One region of the Priestia sp. FSL W8-0524 genome, then DNA from elsewhere that is predicted to be linked to it. Evidence: predicted binding sites of a transcription regulator. Region 1 holds the regulator's gene; the other holds the start of a gene.

Region 1 (9,361 bases):
CATTAATGCTGATGGGCGGTATTTTAGCCGTTTTATTTTCTGGCATCACGTTTTTAGCTTATTGGCTTGGCATTTCTCCAAAAGCAGATGAAACGGTTGTATCACAAATTGCATCGAGTGTATTTGGACGAAATGGGTTTTATTATTTTATTCAAGGCACCACAGCTCTGATTTTAGTGCTAGCAGCGAATACGGGTTTTTCAGCTTTCCCTTTGCTTGCCGTAAACTTATCGTCTGATAAATACATGCCAAGAATGTTTCAAATTCGCGGCGATCGACTAGGCTATTCAAATGGAATTGTGACCCTTGGAATTGCTTCTATTGTCTTACTTGTCGCCTTTAAAGGAGCGACGGAACAATTAATTCCTCTTTATGCAGTTGGAGTGTTCATTCCATTTACGCTTTCTCAAACAGGCATGATTGTCAAATGGCTTAGAGAAAAGCCGGCCGGCTGGCAAGGAAAGCTAACCATTAACTTAATTGGTGCCCTCATTACCTTAACGGTGCTAATCATTTTGTTTACAACGAAGTTTTCACAAGTATGGTCCGTGCTCGTTTTCTTACCGGTTATCGTTTATATTTTTCATCGCATTCATACGCATTATGAAGCGGTAGGAGAGCAGCTTCGTATTAAGCAAGGAGAAAAGATTGGAAAGCTTGAAGGAAGTGTGGTCATTGTTCCTGTAGCAGGAATGACAAAGGTAGTAGAAAATTCATTGAACTATGCAAGAACGATTGGTGATACCGTTATTGCGGTGCACGTTGCTTTTGACCGAGAAAGCGAAAAGAGAATGGAAGAGAAGTGGGAAAAGTGGCAGCCTGATATTCGTATTGTTACGTTTCACTCTCAATACCGCAGTCTTGTGCGTCCGCTGTTTCGATTCATCGATATGGCTGAAGAAAAAGCCCGGGAAAATAATATGGCTATTACGGTTGTTATTCCGCAGTTCATCACGAAAAAAAGCTGGCAAAACATCCTTCATAATCAGTCCAGTCTGCTGTTAAAAGCACATTTGCTTTACCGTAAAAACGTAATCGTTACAACGGTACCTTATCGTTTTAAAAAATAATGAAACATGACTAAAAACCTCCAACTTATATGTTGGAGGTTTTTAATTTTTAAATTCACATACACTAACCATAATTGAATCTCATCAAAGGCACAAACGGAGGGATTGCATGAGTGAATTAATTAAGTTATTGCGAAAAGGAAATAAATCGGCCATGATGGCCGCTATAGTTAATACCATTATATCCATTATTAAAGGGATTGCTTTTGCTTTAACGGGAAATGTAGCGATGTTTGCTGAAACGATGCACAGCTTAGGAGACGCAGCAAATCAGTTCTTTGTTTTTATAGGTTCAGCATTAAGCAAAAAAGCTCCGACCAAACGATTTCCAAACGGATTTGGACGATTGGTTAATCTCGTTTTATTAGGAGCGGTTCTTGTAGTAGGAATTATGGCATTTGAAACGATTAAAGAAGGGTATCATCATATTCTTCATCCGACGAAGTCTTCAGGCTTTATCTTAAATATTGCAGTACTTGGCATCTCGGTATTACTTGAGATGTTTGTCCTCTTTAAGGCAATGAAAGAAATTTTGCACGATGTCGGAATGAATACTGCAGAGGTCAATGTTTTTACGCAAAGCTTTGTTCATCTAAAGAAAGCAAAGCCAGCAACTAAGCTTGTTTTTATGGAAGATCTGGTAGCCACTGGAGGAGGCGTATTGGCTTTAATTGCCGTTTTTATTTCGCGGTTTACGCCTTTTCATCAAGCTGAAGGAATTGCTTCTATGCTAATTGGTCTTATGATGTTTTTTGTAGTAGGACGAGTATTTTTAGATAACGCTGCTGGAGCGCTTGGTGAAGCAGATAAAGAAATGGAAATGAAAATTGGCGCCATTGTTATGCAAGATGTACAAGTGCGTGATATTCAAACGTTAATGGTGATGAAAGAAGGAGAAGAGCTTCACGTTGAATTAAAAGTAGAAATTGATCCTTCTTTAACAGTAGCAGAAGCGGATGATATTAAAGATCGTCTCGAAAATCGTATTTTACAGGAAAAAGGAATAACGGATGTCATTATTGAATTTGATGAAGATGATGGAATTCCTGACTGGGTGACAAGCGATTTACAGCTTCAAAAAGAATAAAAAACAAGGAAGAAAACAACTGTTTTCTTCCTTGTTTTTTTAGCTATATACTTTTTCACGCACGTTTTGAGAATCTGTTGAAGCCGCAGAAAAGTTAATAGTTTCACGTACAACGTAAATAGGTCTATTTTTACTTTCATCGTAAATTCTTGCGATGTATTGTCCCACTAGACCTAAACCAAGTAGCTGAATACCGCTAAAGAAAGTGATAGCTACCATAATCGAAGTCCAGCCAGGCTGAATATTTTCACCTATCAGCCAAACAACAATCGAATAACTTAAAACGAGAAGTGATACAAAAACTGATAACAAGCCAATAACCATTACTAAACGTAAAGGTTTCGTTGAAAAACCAATAATTCCATCTGAAGCAAACTTGATCATCTTTTTTAAAGGATATTTTGTTTCACCAGCAAAACGCTCATCGCGCTCATATTCTACATATGTTTGCCTGAAGCCGATCCAAGACATCATTCCTCTTACGAAACGATTGCGTTCAGTCATTTTTTTGAATACGTCCGCAACTTTTCGGTCGATAATACGAAAATCTCCCGTGTCTTTTGGGATTTCAATATCGGACATATAATTTAAAAAGCGATAAAAATACTTAGCCGTTGTCAATTTAAAAAAGGTCTCTCCGCTTCGCTTCTTGCGCTTTGCGTATACAATTTCATAGCCTTGCTGCCATTTAGCAATTAATTCAGGAATCATTTCAGGCGGATCCTGTAAGTCAGCATCAATAATTACGATAGCATCACCTTGAGCATAGTCAATACCTGCTGTGACGGCAGTTTGGTGCCCGAAATTACGGGCAAAATCAATAATTTTTACGTTAGAATCCATAGCTGCTACGTCCTTTAAGATTTCAATTGTTCGGTCTGTACTGCCGTCATTGACGAAAATGAATTCATAGTTAATGTGATTTTCATGCATGACGGAAAGCAAGCGATTATAGCATTCATTAGCTACTTCTTCTTCAAAATACATAGGTACCACGATTGAAATTAGTTCTTTCATGCTTTACCTCCTATCGAGTGATTGTTTGTGTGCTTAAACGTCCATATTTTATTAAGAAAAAAATTAAAAAACATTCCTATACAAGTAGACAACAGTTGTCCAATTATCGGATTAGCAGGTGTATAGTGTACAAGAAGGAATAAGCAAGATGTATTAATTGCTAAAGTAATAAGGTTTACGATGAAAAATTGAGCTAACATCCATTTATGCACAGTTGCTTGAAACACCCACGATTTGTTCCAATAGTAGCTGTTTATGACGCCAATGAAATAGGATAGTACGTTAGCCAATATATAATTCATATCAAAATGAATCAGTGCTAAGTAACTGATAATAGTGAGCAGGGTATTCATTATACCTACAAATCCGAATTTCAGGAATTTTATCACGGTTGCATAATCCCTTCCATTTAATTTATCTCTTCACATTTTGCCTGGGTCTTATTTTTAGTAAACCGTACTAGTAAATAAGATAGAATCACTGAAATACCAAACCCTTCGAGCAGCATAAAGCTTGGGAAAATAAAGAATCGATAGCGAGTTTGAATTTCAATAAGCAAGTGAATAAGAACGTATCCTATGATTAGTAATAAAAACAGTGTATACGGATATTTATCCTGCTTCTTCAGGAATAAACATATAAGTCCAATAATGGAAAGAATAGTAGTTGAAACGTAAATGATTCTTTCATAACTTTGAGCAGCACTAATTAATTTCTCTTTATTAAAAGGTACATCTTCTTGAGGAGTTAATGAAATACTCCAAAATGTAGATGCATCCGTTCCTCCCCACATATTCAGGAATTTAATGTGAAAGAGATCTAAAAGTTGCTCTTTATCTGCTACTCGCTCTTTAATTACTTCTTTTTCTGCTTCAGCTCGTTTTTCTCCAATTGGCATACCCATAAAACGACTAGCATCCTCTGAAGAATAAGAACCGCTTGTTTCATAATTAAAGCCAATAACGAATTTCCATAAAGGATCTCTGTTACTTAAAGGATATTTAGAAATACCGCTCGCTACAAAAGAGTAGTTGATTAGCGCATTTGCAATAAAAAAAGTAGCCAGTACGCCTACGAGGTTTTTTCCTATTTTCTTTCGACGAGTTTTTAACTCAGCAGCATCCTTCGCTTTAATGTAAGGTTGAAGAATTTGCAAGATGAAATAAATGAAAACAGCAACGATAATAATGGGTCCCAGAGGGCGCATTAAATTTCCTAACGACAATAGAAGACCAATATAAAGCCAGCTAAACTTGTTATGAGCAAATCTTTTTATAATAAGGTAAAAAGCTGCATAAAATAAAAAAGTAGCTAAATGCTGATTGGTTAACACTGAGCTGTAGAGAATGTTCGGAATGTAGAACGCATATAGGAAAGCTGCCATTCTCCCAGCAAGTTCGTTAAATACTTTAGCGCCAATTAGATAAATAAAAATAACGGTTCCAGTAGAATAAAAAATATTTAACAATTTTAATGTAAAAATGCTATCTCCAAAACAGCGAATAACAATAGATTCATAGAATGAAAAGCCTAGCTGATATACCCATGTAGTGAAATAAACGCTTTGGTTAAATTCATAATTTCCTTTTGCGATATTACGTGCGGCATCTAACATGACAAGAAAGTCAGATTTTACAGGTGTTTGAACAGAAAGCATCCATGCTAATCGAACACCTAAGGTCAAAACAATCAGTGAAATAAAAAAAACAGTTTTGTTCATGTATCTACTTGCAATAGCTATTAGAAAAATGACAAGGAAAGTGATACATATTCCTTCAATAATAAATGAATTACTTAAAGCCAAGCCTTTTAAGTCCAATGAATTTGTCATCGCGCTATAACTGCCCCATAGAGACCATGTAAGAATCATGACACATAAAAGAATCAGGCTTTTGGATAAAAATGAGTTAAGCATATTACCTCCTGCAAATTATTTCAAAGATAAGGTACAAAATTCCTACCCTATGATACCATATTTTATTATTTTGTATATATTTTTCTTATAGAGTATAATGTTAGATTGTTCTGAAATTACAACAGCGGCACAACGTGTAATAAAAGGTTCAGTGGAGTAGGCAGTGATTTAGTAATAGATAAAAGAGGTTGGGAAAAAAGGATTTTAGTCGAAGCGAAAAACGAACCATTAATCATCATGTTTGATTAGTGGTTCGTTTTTTATGGTGCACGTAGGTTTCATTTGTTTAGTTCTTTCCAGCAGTTGATTGGAGGGCAAGACGAAGACTCCTGCGGGAAAAGCGGAAGGGGTGAGACCCCGCAGGAGCGCAAGCGACGAGGAGGCTCACCGGCCGCCCGCGGAAAGCGAAGTCTTGCACGGAAATCAACTGCGATGTCACAAGCAATCCCTGCTAGCTTATTTATTTCATTTGTTTCCCTTTAGACTTGCTTGGTTTAGTTATGTCTCAATCTCTTCTTTTTTAAAATGTATTTTCTGATGCGAACAGCTTTTATGTTTTAAATCGATCTTTTAATAAATTCCATAGGGAACTCACTCCGAGACTAATGCTGATCAGAATTCCTGATAAAGCTACTATTAAAGCGATATATTCAAAGATAGAAAACTGCTTCATACTATCCCAATTGATGTTTCCCTTTAGCTTGCTAATAACTAAATTCATTCCGTAAATACCGGAAAGAACGGTATAAATCGTTAAAATTAATAATAAGTAATTGTGACGCTTGGCCGCGATTTTCTCTTGATTTTGATACAAAGTACCAAGGGTTTCTTTGACTTCTTGATAAAGAGAATTGATGTGGAAGATTTTTTTAAAGAGCTCAGAAAACTCTTGACCTTCCGTGCGAGAGCTAATTTCTAAAAATAAATATTTACCTGAAAATACAGTAATAGAGCGAATTAGTCGCTCGATGCCCTCTGAATTTTTATGAAACGTGAGCTGAGAATACTCATAGGATAGTTTTAGCAACACGATTTTATAGAAAAAATGCAAAAATAAATTATAGTAATGTTGGCCAAATAGATGATTCATCAAAAGCTGATCCGTTTTAGAGTCTGTCGATTTAGAAATACACGAAAACACATGGTCTGTTATAACGTAATAAGTTTCAGGAGCCCATCTGGAATACACGTGTTTGGTATTATACGTTTTAATATACTCATGGTTGTGTGCAGAGATAAACGGTTTCCCGTCAGGCGTATAGCTATTTAGCTGCCCAGTACGAAATAAAGTTGTGGAGTTAATCTCTTGCTCTTGATTTACCGTTACATAACTTAATACAAACATCCGTTCATCGATAAAATAAGGAAGACTCCCGACGTGCTGTTCACGCGTCGCTTCTTTTTTGATGTGTTCGTTCAAAAATGGCGCGAGCTGTGAAAAAATATAATCCTGTACTTTGCTATAGCGATGGTGTTCATAGGTAATGGTGGATCCATGCTCTTCAGCAAGCTTCGGTTCTAATACACGAAAATGATTCATGAATTCTAAAATGTCATCATAGGTGTAATGATTATGACTCATCTCAGTGCGAATGGTCATGACGCCAATTTCAAAAGGACATAAAAAAACATCCACAGACAGCACGTTGCTAGACACGGTGGTGGAGGAAGTTTGTAGCGTAACGGTATGGTCTATTTTTTTTGAAAATCGAAGCAAGCCTTCTTTTTCGCACGAATCAGGAAATAGAATACATTCAATGTAAGGAAGGAAATATTGATCCAAGCTATCATGAGATACGTAATACTGTTCTCCGTAGTATTCTTTTTCTACATGTTTGTTTTGAATGGAAAAAAACTCAAACATATTTGCTTCTAGTGCATGAACAAGCTGCTCTTTATTTTTTCGATCAAAGGAAAAAGGAAAAAGAAACATGTTCATTGCTTTGGTAGGCATAATAGTTTGAAATGGTTCTGTTTTCCTTGGTGTATTGGTCATAAACTACATCCTTCTTATAGTCGGTTGTATTTTTTTTGAGAGTCGAAAAAATGCAGACAGAAAGTAAAAGGTAAAACAGCCTTTATAAAAACCGCTCTACCTGCCTGTAATGATTCGACGTATCATTTATAATATGCCAATTTTTTTAGAAAACAAACGTAAAAAAACCAACTAACATCATGATTAGTTGGTTTTACATACAGTGTGATTAGTGAATCGTGCGATATACACCAGTGACTTTTCCTAAAATCGTTACGTGGCGAAGAATAATAGGCGCCATCGTTGAATTTTCAGGCTGTAAACGAACGAAATTTTCTTCTTTAAAGAAACGTTTTACCGTTGCTTCGTTGTCCTCGGTCATAGCGACCACAATATCTCCGTTATTAGCAGTTTGCTGCTGACGTACGATTACCATATCGCCATCTAGAATACCTGCTTCAATCATACTTTCTCCCATAATTTCAAGCATAAATACATGATCATCTGGAGAAACGAATTTATCTGGAAGAGGGAAATATTCTTCCACATTTTCAACGGCTGTTATAGGAAGACCCGCTGTTACTTTACCGATAACAGGAACATTAATGACATTGCTTTTAGGGATGTTTACTTCGTCTAGTTGAAGAACTTCGATTGCTCTTGGTTTTGTTGGATCTCTGCGAATTAACCCTTTACTTTCTAAACGAGCTAAATGCCCGTGTACAGTGGAGCTAGAGGCTAATCCCACCGCTTCCCCAATCTCACGAACAGAAGGCGGATAACCTTTTAATTTTACTTCGTGCTTAATAAAATCTAGTATGTCTTGTTGACGTTTTGATAGCTTCATATTTTTCACCTCGATTTTAGCTATTCTTTAGGTGAATTATACCACGTGATGTGTCAATATACAAACATAAGTTCGAAGAATTCCATTGACAGAAACAAATGTTCTCAATAAAATAAGAACATATATTCTGATAGGGGGATCATAATATGCACCAATTCTTACATTCTATGAAACATTACGCTATTTTTTTTGCAGTTATCGCTGCACTTACATATGTATTGACGCTGGTTTTAGGAGCGGATAAAGTAGATTTAGACAAATATTCAACGGTTACTATTACAAAAGGAGATACGCTTTGGGACTTGTCCAACAAGTATCATAATCACCATCATTTGACCACCAATGAATTTGTCAAATGGGTTGAAGACGTCAATGATCTAAACTCAGACACTGCCCAGTCTTTATCTCCTGGAGATAAATTATATATTCCTGTTTTAAAAAAAGAGTTACATAATCAAGTGGCAATTGAACAGTAGTGTGTAACGGCCGTTCCTGAATATTGTTAGAAGCCGAAAAGGTCGTGATAAAAGTGGACGCCATTATTTATTGCCGTGTAAGTACGGATAAAAAAACCCAAGAAACATCTTTACAGCGCCAGCAAGAAGAATTAAAAAAGCTTGCTGATCTTCACCATCTAAACGTAAAAAAAGTCGTAATGGAAAAAGCAAGCGGATATGACGTAGACAGAGAGGGTATATTGGATGTTCTTCATACAATGAAAGAAGAAAAAATATCTGTGCTGCTCATTCAAGACGAAACGCGATTAGGCAGAGGAAATGCCCGAATTGCGCTTCTTCATGCTTTTCATAAAGAAAATGCTACGATTTATACGATTAGTCATCAAGGTCAGCTTCAGCTTTCAGAATCTGATTCGATGGTGTTAGATATTATTAGCTTAGTGGAAGAGCATCAGCGGAAATTACATAATGCTAAAATTAAAAGAGGAATGAAAAGAGCCGTAGAAAACGGTTATCGTCCGCAGCAAAATTTAAAAAATCAAGGAGTTAACTCAGGAAGAGAAAAAAAAGAAGCGCCGATTGAAGAAATTGTCCGCCTTCGTCATAACGGCTTAACCTTTGCTGAAATTTCAGTTACGCTAAAAGGTTTTGGTTATAATATTTCAAAAGCAACGGTACATCGTCGCTATCAAGAGTATCAAGAGAGTGCTCAATCTCTTGATAAAACGAAAGAGATTTAGTAAGATGACTACATGTTGCCGGAACGGTTCGGTAATTTTAATTATTGATTATAAGGAGATAGGTTTTATATGCTATCAAAAGATAAACTTGCTCGTATTAATGCTCTTTCAAAAAAGGCAAAGGCTGAAGGTCTGACAGAATCTGAAGCGAAAGAACAGCAAGAGCTACGTCAGGAATATTTAAAAGTTTTCCGACAATCTATGACAAACCACCTTCATACGATTAAAGTTGTGGACGAGGAAGGTAAAGAT
Region 2 (9,361 bases), 2.3 Mb from region 1:
ATCAAAGGAAAGATATTTTCTTCTAAGGAACCGGATTATTCAATCTACACTCAAAGTCTAGCGTACTTTCGCTAAAAATAAAAAATAAACGTTTTTCATAAGAAGAAGTGAATACATAAACTATATTATAAAAATTAAAGTTTTAATCTTTACTCTTAATGACGGTAAATAGTAAAATTTTCACTATACACCGCTTGGAGATATTATAAAGTGCCTTGCTGTCGATAAAAAAGTTCCAATTAATTTGACATTATCCAGTCCCTAGAAACCTAACGCGTTTTCTTTTTCAGGTTTCCATCCAATATGCCATATTCGTTTTGAGAAATTCTTTCACTTTCTGCATAGCTTATAGATTACAATAAGCAATGTCAATTCCCATTAAGTGCCCAAAATGGTGATATACGAGTGTGTTTGACATACCTTTGTTATCCACACTGTAAATTCGTTAATCATGTTAATTAACTCACGAATGTACTGGTTTTTGTGATGATCAAACTGTTTGTACGTTTCCTCCACTTTGCTAAAATCAATCCATTTCTTTAGTTTAATCATAGGCGGGTTGGTGCTCAAAAAATACGCGAGTTCTTGCAGCTGATTACTGATTCTCAGCCATGTTTCTGCTTTGATTTCTGTCACTTGGGTAGGTTGATACTGTGGCACATACTTGCAAATCGTGGTGTAGAAATAAGCAAAAGCTTCATCAGCAAAATAGACCGATTCTTTATTCCAATACTTTGCATTGTACTCACCTGGCTTCACTTCTATATAATAAGCATTTTCCACCTTATCCACATCTGTTATCATTTCAAAAGGAGATTCCATAGTAACACCTCTTCTTTAGATAACGTTAGTATGTCCGTTTTTATTAGTGATTCACCTAAAAATCACTCCAAAGTTAATATCATGTACTTTTATTTTTTTAACCATTTATAAAACATAGGTATGATTGCCCTTCCTTTGAATAGGTTAGTTGTAAAAAAACATATAGCCGAAAGGAAGTAGCAATTATGCATATAGAAATAAATACCTTATTTACTTTAGGTTCTTTAATGGGTTTATTAGTAGGTGGAGGACTTCTTAAATTAGTTAGTCACCTGTCACGAGGTAGAATTCAGTTTATGTATGCGATATGTGGAGGAATCTTATTAGGGTTGTTATTTTTTGATATCCTTCCTTCCACATGGCATCTGTATGATTTAAAAGGCGTTCTATTAGGTATCGTAGCAGGATATATCGTTATGCTATGCATTGACCTCTTTTTGCATAAAACAAATAGTGCAATTTCACCTTTGCAGTCACTTATTTTATTAACGGCTGCAATCTTTTTTCATAATATTATTACAGGAATTACCTTTGGGATAACAGATATACATCAGTCAACCTCCGTATTCGTAGCTACCCTCTTACACCAAATTCCAGAGGGTATGGCCCTAATGACCGTTCTCTCCATAGCAAAAATACCTAACGTCTTCTTTTTATTCATTATAGTCCTTCTATCGCTATCTTTGGGCGGGAGTTTATTAATTGGAGAAAGTGTACAAGCTTCTTCGCTTAAAATACAAGCCTTATCGACCGGAGGAGCAATTGGTACCCTATCTTTTGTTATTTTTCATGAAATAATAGGAAAGGCTATTAGTCACTTCAGAAACCTACATGTATGGCTATTAATATCGCTAGGAGTACTAATTATTTATATTTATCAATATTCCCTTTCACTATTTCATAGTCATTAAATTTATATAGAAAATTTTAGAGATCTTAATTTATAAGGTCTCTTTTTTATCCTTATAAGATTAAGCATATTACATAAGAAATTCAAAAATCGTGATCCGAAATTTTTCTGATTTGTTAAGAAGAAGTATGAGATTGATTTGAAAACAGCTTTTGAGTGACACAAATGAAGGTTCATAAATGATTTTTGATGAAGTTGAAAATACTAAAATAAATGGTCAAATTAAATCTTTAAATGATGAAGCTTCTGTTAGGGTTTCCCAGAACTTAAAAGCACCATCCCATCATAAAAGAATTAACATTCTATATCTACTGTCTTAAAAGGAATCTTTAGTATATAAGGCTTTCGGGGATTTAAAGATCCACCCATTGAGTTTTTTGAATAAACTACTTTTAGTGAAATCCAGAACAAGAGAAATAACGTTTTTTCAAACAATGATCATGTTTTTGCAGCAAGGAGAGATTTTTATGGGAAACAACCACAATCACGACCACGGAGATGTATTTCACTCCCATGCTCCGATTGGGAAAATGAAATTAGCATTTTTTCTTACTTTAATTATCCTGGTAGTCGAATTAATTGGAGGATTCATTTCACACAGCTTAGCCCTACTTTCTGATGCTGGACATGTACTTACAGATATTGCAGCCATAGGGCTATCGTGGTTTGCTATGCACCAAGCCCAAAAGCCAGCTTCAGAAAATTTCACTTACGGGTATCACCGTTCAGGGATACTAGCTGCTTTTATTAATGCCATGACGTTAATTGTTATTGCTGTTGTCATACTATACGAAGCGATTGATCGCTTTAAGGATCCCCAACCAGTGGGAAGTACATGGATGTTTATTAGTGCATCTGTTGGTTTAGCCATGAACCTTTACTTAGGTCTTGGCTTAAGGAAGGAAGACAACATCAATGTAAAAAGCGCCGTACTTCATATGATTGGGGACGCAATGGCTTCGGCAGGAGTTATTATCGGAGGACTTATTATCCTATTCACTGGCTGGAATATCGTAGATCCAATCCTAAGTGTTCTTATTGCATTCTTAATTGCTTTGGGCGCATGGAAAATTGTAAAGCAGACAATAGGAATTTTAATGGAAGGTACACCGAAAGGAATCTCTTTAGAAAAAGTAATGGAAACAATTCATGCAGTTAAAGGTGTACTAAATGTCCACGATTTACATGTTTGGAGTATAACTAGTGGGAAAAATGCATTATCCTGTCATGTGGTGTTAAATAATCAAATAAGTTTCCTGGAAAGTCAGGTCATATTAAGAGAAATTGAATCCAAACTTCAACATCAAGAAATTGAGCATGCAACTATCCAGTTAGAAAACGAAGAGCACCCTCATGATGAGTCAGCTATTTGCTCTACCACCAAACGTGAAGGTCATCACTAATACAACTTGGTGTTTTTATATGTGTAAACCCTGAAGAATATTGCTGTCGATAATAAACTAAATGTGTAGGTCAACAGACAAAAAAATCATGACTCACTTTTACGAATTATTATTTCCCAGCTCTTTCTTACATTATGAATGAGTTTTTGTGTTTTTAAAAAGATATATTTTCACGAACAAAATATTCAAATCTATTGCAGCGTGTTAAAGAAATTATTATCGTTAATAAAATAAAAAGCCATCTAGTATTTGAAGTAAAGGTGGCTTTTTACTATAATATGCACGTCCAGACATACATACTATATCTTTTCATACAATCACATGTAAAAAAGACTATAAGAATTTAAAGAAAGTATTAATAATAAAAATCACACTTAAAAGTGCAATAAAAACAATCAATTCAATTGTTTCCTCACTATCTTTTATTTTATACTTTAAATCTCTATCTTTAAGCTGTATGTTCTTCTTATATCCTAATTCCATATGATTAATTCCTTCCCTTTATGTATTCGTTTTAATTGGCATGTTTACTATTTGGCTTGTTTCCACATGTAAGTTAGCACCCTCTATACTGTGTTCTTATGCTAATGTATTCTCTACTTTAGCTGTTATATTATGAGCAGCGTCTACTCCCAAGATGGAATTTGCGAGAATGGAGATATCTACTACAGGACTCCATAATGTTTCCTCTCTTTTATCCTAACAAAGCAAGTTCAAGTGGGTCTATAGCAACCTTTTTGAAGGATTCTATAAAAATAAACCCCTATCAAGAAAGTTTCGTTAAGTAAAAAAAGTAACAATCTTAGATTTATCTGTTACATGTTTAATTGAATTTATTCAATATTTCATGGGACGTAGCTTAGATATAGACGATGTTCTACTTAATATGTTTGGAACAGTTATAAGTTATGTGGTTCTTTTAATAAATAAGCAAGCCGGTAAAATAAAAAAGGGCGACTATATAGATAGATGCCCTTTTTGTTCCAATAATCTAGTTGATGGTAACTAGGTATATAATTTATAAAACAGAACAACCTACTGCTCCTGTACAGTAGGTTGTTCTGTTGGGAATACGTTAGTAGTCTGGCCAGATTTGTAGATTCATATACATATAACTTTAAAAATAAACATTGTGATGACTCTGTTTTTAAAAATATACTCACTGACTAAAACATTCGGGTTGAGGTGTGCTAGCATCGTCTTTCCCACCTACAAAAAAGGTAAAATAGTTTCCGTTGTAGTCATCTTTAGCCGTCATTTCCCAATTAATGTCCCTCTCCCAATTCAATTCCTTCACTTTTTTTCCCTGATCATTTACATAATAATATTCTGAGTTGTGCCAACCTGAATCTTCCGTAGAATACCAACCAAAAGATTCTGGCGAAGATGTTTCTAACTTTCCATCCTTAGAAATTTTATGAATAACTTTATCATTTTGGACTTTTAAAGGGGGCTTTCCTTTTACGTTATAAAAGACACCAACACAGCCTTTATAGCCATTTGGTATTAAATATACGGTATCTATTCCTCTTCGTTCGTGAAAAAACAAAAAATAGATTGTACCAACCAACAACAATAGTCCCACAAATATGTATCCTATTTTTTTCATTCTTTAATCCTTCAACTTCAGTACAAATATTTGATAAATTTATGAAAAATACAACGTTCGTTCATATGACAAACGTTATCGCTAATAAAAAAGGTTCATTTATCATTATAAGTCCTCACTTTTATATAATTGATGACTTAGTTATAACCCGACATAAATTACATTTAATTGTATACTCCGTTCATTATTAGTTAATATAATCATGATTTTAAGCACTTACTAAAAGAACCAATTAAGAGATATTTCTTTGTCACATATTAAAGCTTCAAGATTAAGGGGTTTAATTATATCCTCGATATTTTTATCTTTAGCTACAAGCAATGTTATAAAAGAATCATAGATTCCCATAAATGCAAAATCCATATTTTCATCTGTAATAATTGACTCATTAGGAGATAAGTTAGCTATTTCTAAAAATGACATATCATTGACTTTAAATGAACCATTTGTGTCATGAATAGGTTCAGAAAAATATAAAGTATTTGCCCCTTTTGAACAGAGGATTCTTAATAAACTATTTAGTATAAATAATGATGTACGATCTTCTTCAGGGTAATAGAAATTAGAATTAAACTTAGCATAGGAAGCTAACTTTTTATATTCATCGCTAGTATCAGTAAGGGTTTGCAATGCTATGGATAATTCTTTGTAGGATCCTAGATTACTCTTGGACATTACTTCTTTCCATGATATCGGTTCGCCAAGGTTAATTATTTCCTCATCACTAGGATATATATGCTGATAAGGGTTTTCTCTCTTTGATTTTTCCCAACCAAATGGCATCTGAACGAAAGGATGAAATAGGATAGCAGCAGATTTAAAGCCGTCAGGTAATTGAGGTAAAATAGGTAAATCCCGGTCTAACCTTATATAATCCAACAATACATGAACATCTCCCTTCAATGTAGGTAGTTACGTATATTTTATATGTGTAGAATACTCACTTCTATTTCCTTAGCGTTCTTTATCTTTAAAGAACATTAGATCAAAAAAAGTTAAACTAATAGCCATCGCTAAAGGCGTGCTAAAATCATAACTATCTATTTCAGATGGCCGAAAAATATAGTTGAAAAAATATATAGCAGCGCTAAAGCAAATGAACAATCCAATAAATTTAAATAGTTTCTTTCTTAGTTCACACCATTTTATGCTTTTGATGTTAATGATAAACGTAATGATCAAATATAAAGATGCTAGAATAATGAAGAATACATAACTTAATATAAATCCAAACGAAAATGAATTATCAATATCCATATAAACAATAAAAGATATAATAATTGTACTTAGTACACATAGTGTACATATGATAGATGTTACGGTATTTTGTCTCAATTTCTCCCCTCTTCCAGCTTTTAAACTTATCGTCTATTTACGAAGAAATGCTTTTACTCTAAACAAGCTTCGTGAAAATAAAGAAACGCTATATATATAGTACTTGTTTCCTTTATAGAACATACAAAATGAATCCAATAACATAAACTAAAAGAGCAATCGTCCATTTTACTGTTCGGGAGCATTTAAATTTATCTAATTTACTTGATAGATAAATAGCAATTATGCCGATAACAATGTAAGTTCCTGGAGACCTCCATAATTCAGGAGTCAGTGTAAAGAGTATCCAGCACGTCCCTAATACAAATGCAGCACTAAGCTGAGATGAGTTCTCTTCCGTTTTATGTCTTTCACTTCTTGTCGGTAGTTGATTAGTGTCCATTTAATTCTTTCTCCTTCCTTATTGTTACATTTTATCAAAAGGTTGGCATGATTTCAGTCACGAATGAAAAATTTGTATAATAAGGATGTATGAAGGAGGGAATTAAATGAATAAAGATATAGAAGAAATTGTTGTGAAATCCTTTTTTGCGAAGAGAATTCAAGAAAGAGTCTTGTTTGAGCTTTTTTCTCCTAAAAAACGGGATAAAGCACTGCATCGCCTTAACCACGATTATAAAAGAAATCTATGTGAACAATATATGATTGAAATTCCGACGCCTAATTCATGTGCTAGTGAATTAGCTAATCTACTTAAAAAACATGGTGCAGGGAAGCAGTGCTATGCCCTTTCTTTTAATGAAGATATCGATGGAAAAGAACTACCTTTACTTACTGCTTTAGAGCATGCAGTAGGCTATGGCTTTCCTTCTCTTATTGTATGTATTCCAAACAAACTTGCCTATTTTGAAGCTGAACAAGTTTATGGTCCTCCACCACGTTACATTTTAAAGCGATAAAAAAAGCCCTTCTAAAGGGCTTTTATACGCGCTGTATTTATCCATTTGTTTTTATTAGCGTTAACTTTTTATGCTTCCAATGAAGTGAATGGACTTGAAGCTGCCGGGAAAGGCATTTTAAGCTTTTATTAGCTTTCGTTTTCACTATCGTTATCGTTATCAATATCATTATCGTTGTCAGTATTACCATATTTAAAATCAATAATGTTTTTTCTAATTTCTTCTCTGATTTCAGGGTTTTCTTTTAAGAAAACCTTAGCGTTTTCTCGTCCCTGCCCTAAACGTTCCCCATTATAAGAAAACCAAGATCCAGACTTTTGAACAATATCTACTTCAGAACCAATATCTAAGATTTCTCCTTCTCTTGAGATACCCTCTCCATACATAATATCTACTTCAGCAATGCGGAAAGGAGGTGCCATCTTATTTTTGACTACTTTAATTCTTGTTTTGTTACCAACTATGTCATTTCCCAGTTTAAGTTGTTCAGCGCGGCGAACCTCAAGACGAACGGAAGAATAGAATTTTAGTGCTCTTCCACCTGGCGTTGTTTCCGGATTTCCAAACATAACGCCTACTTTCTCCCTGATTTGATTGATGAAGATAGCAATGGTTTTAGACTTATTAATTGCTCCAGATAGTTTACGAAGGGCTTGAGACATCAAGCGAGCTTGTAGACCTACATGAGAATCTCCCATTTCCCCTTCAATTTCTTTTTGCGGAACTAATGCTGCTACTGAGTCAACAACAATAATATCTACAGCACCACTTCTAACTAATGCTTCAGCAATTTCAAGTGCCTGCTCACCAGTATCTGGTTGAGATAACAGTAACTCATCAATATCTACACCTAGTTTTCTTGCGTAAACTGGATCAAGTGCGTGTTCAGCATCAATAAAGGCAGCTCGACCTCCATTTTTTTGTACTTCTGCAATCGCATGTAAGGAAACTGTTGTTTTACCTGAGCTTTCGGGTCCGTACACTTCCATGATTCTTCCTTTTGGATAACCATTAATCCCAAGAGCGATATCTAAAGCTAATGAACCTGAGCTAGATGCCTCAACTTTTGTATGTGTGCCTTCCCCCATCTTAATAATTGATCCTGTACCGAATTGTTTTTCAATTTGTTTTAGAGCCATATCTAGTGCTGCTTGTTTATCATTCATAATTTAAAACCTCCGATTGTTAGTACGTTTACAGTAAACGACAATGTATATGGATAAATAATAAGGATTGGCTCAAATGTTTTTGCTCCGTGCGAGAAAATTTTGTGTTTAACTGTCTTGGTTTATTCTGTTGTTCCTTTATTTATCTCTAAACCCTTAATATCGAACAAATGTTCCTGTTGTGTAATCATACAATAAACGCATCTAGTTGTAAAGGAGAAAGTTTTGTACAAACCAGCCAAAGAAATATCTTTTTTGTAAAAAGTAGGTTTATACCTTTAATACTTACAGTTATTGAAACTTCAATCTATAAAATAACCCTTATTATACGCTCAAAAAATAATTCATCCTCTTATATACATTATGTCATGTGCTTAGACTATCCACTAACAAAAGGGATAAATTATAATAGATTTATTAGAGAAATTTTCCACCTAATAAATTCAAATGAAATTCGTTATTAAAAATGTGATACATTAAATAAGAGACAAGAAATGAAAGGAGTTTTTTTAATGAGTAACCATGAAGCACAAAATGAATTGCCACCAAAAACATGTACAATCGATCGACTTGTAACAATGCCGGATGATGTAAATAAAGTAATCAAAGGCAGCAAAACAGCAACTCGCCGAAATGGAAGATATGCTGATGTAGGAGAGATAATGATTTTAGAAGATCAAAAGTTTGTAGTGGAACGAGTTTATTCTCAATCACTAGGGGAATTAACCAATGAAAATGCTCGCCAGGAAGGCTATGCTACAGTAGAGGAATATAAACAATCTATCTTGTCTTATCATCCTGGGATGCCTTGGCTTCCGCAAATGAGGGTATGGGTGCATGAGTTCAGATTAGTTAACGATTGATAGGTAAAAGAAATGGATTTGTTGTACCGTATATTAGTATATATTCATGTTTCTAGTGTCATTTTATCGATTGGTCCTTTCTTTATTCTCTTGCCAATTGTTAAAAAATTACATAGTTTAAGAGAACAAGAAATGAATGCCTATTTGATCACATTTCAATCTGTTGTTAGGCTCGCAAAACATACGGGCCATGTTCTTGTTATCACAGGGATACTCCTCGTTATGTGTGGCCCATGGACGTGGACTACGCCGTGGATTATAATGACACTGATTTTCCTTTTTTGCTCCTTGTTCTTTCTGGCCCGTGCTTTTTCACCAACACTTCGAAAGTACAAGGAGGAAGGACAAAATAAA

Evidence for each region. Region 1 encodes LexA, which represses DNA repair genes until DNA is damaged. Its sites were predicted from a motif close to CGAACATATGTTCG; they were not measured.
Region 2: recA (recombinase RecA) is a predicted target of LexA. The motif match lies at 8,308-8,321, and genes of this name have one in related genera.

The regions. Positions count from the first base shown of each region.
Region 1 covers NZ_JBBOUG010000001.1:3,750,098-3,759,458, reverse strand. The annotation lists gene NST66_RS19730 (APC family permease) at 1-1,070, shown strand, start outside; gene NST66_RS19725 (cation diffusion facilitator family transporter) at 1,180-2,157, shown strand; gene NST66_RS19720 (glycosyltransferase family 2 protein) at 2,197-3,174, opposite strand; gene NST66_RS19715 (GtrA family protein) at 3,171-3,563, opposite strand; gene NST66_RS19710 (ArnT family glycosyltransferase) at 3,584-5,089, opposite strand; gene NST66_RS19705 (hypothetical protein) at 5,372-5,572, shown strand; gene NST66_RS19700 (hypothetical protein) at 5,640-7,085, opposite strand; gene lexA (transcriptional repressor LexA) at 7,294-7,911, opposite strand; gene yneA (cell division suppressor protein YneA) at 8,058-8,387, shown strand; gene NST66_RS19685 (YneB family resolvase-like protein) at 8,441-9,109, shown strand; gene NST66_RS19680 (DUF896 domain-containing protein) at 9,179-9,361, shown strand, end outside.
Region 2 covers NZ_JBBOUG010000001.1:1,470,098-1,479,458, reverse strand. The annotation lists gene NST66_RS07380 (hypothetical protein) at 379-822, opposite strand; gene NST66_RS07375 (hypothetical protein) at 1,008-1,733, shown strand; gene NST66_RS07370 (cation diffusion facilitator family transporter) at 2,200-3,135, shown strand; gene NST66_RS07365 (hypothetical protein) at 3,469-3,618, opposite strand; gene NST66_RS29275 (VanZ family protein) at 3,935-4,144, shown strand; gene NST66_RS07360 (DUF6843 domain-containing protein) at 4,295-4,744, opposite strand; gene NST66_RS07355 (DUF2711 family protein) at 4,964-5,626, opposite strand; gene NST66_RS07350 (hypothetical protein) at 6,192-6,461, opposite strand; gene NST66_RS07345 (hypothetical protein) at 6,568-6,978, shown strand; gene recA (recombinase RecA) at 7,107-8,144, opposite strand; gene NST66_RS07335 (ASCH domain-containing protein) at 8,657-9,007, shown strand; gene NST66_RS07330 (hypothetical protein) at 9,026-9,361, shown strand, end outside.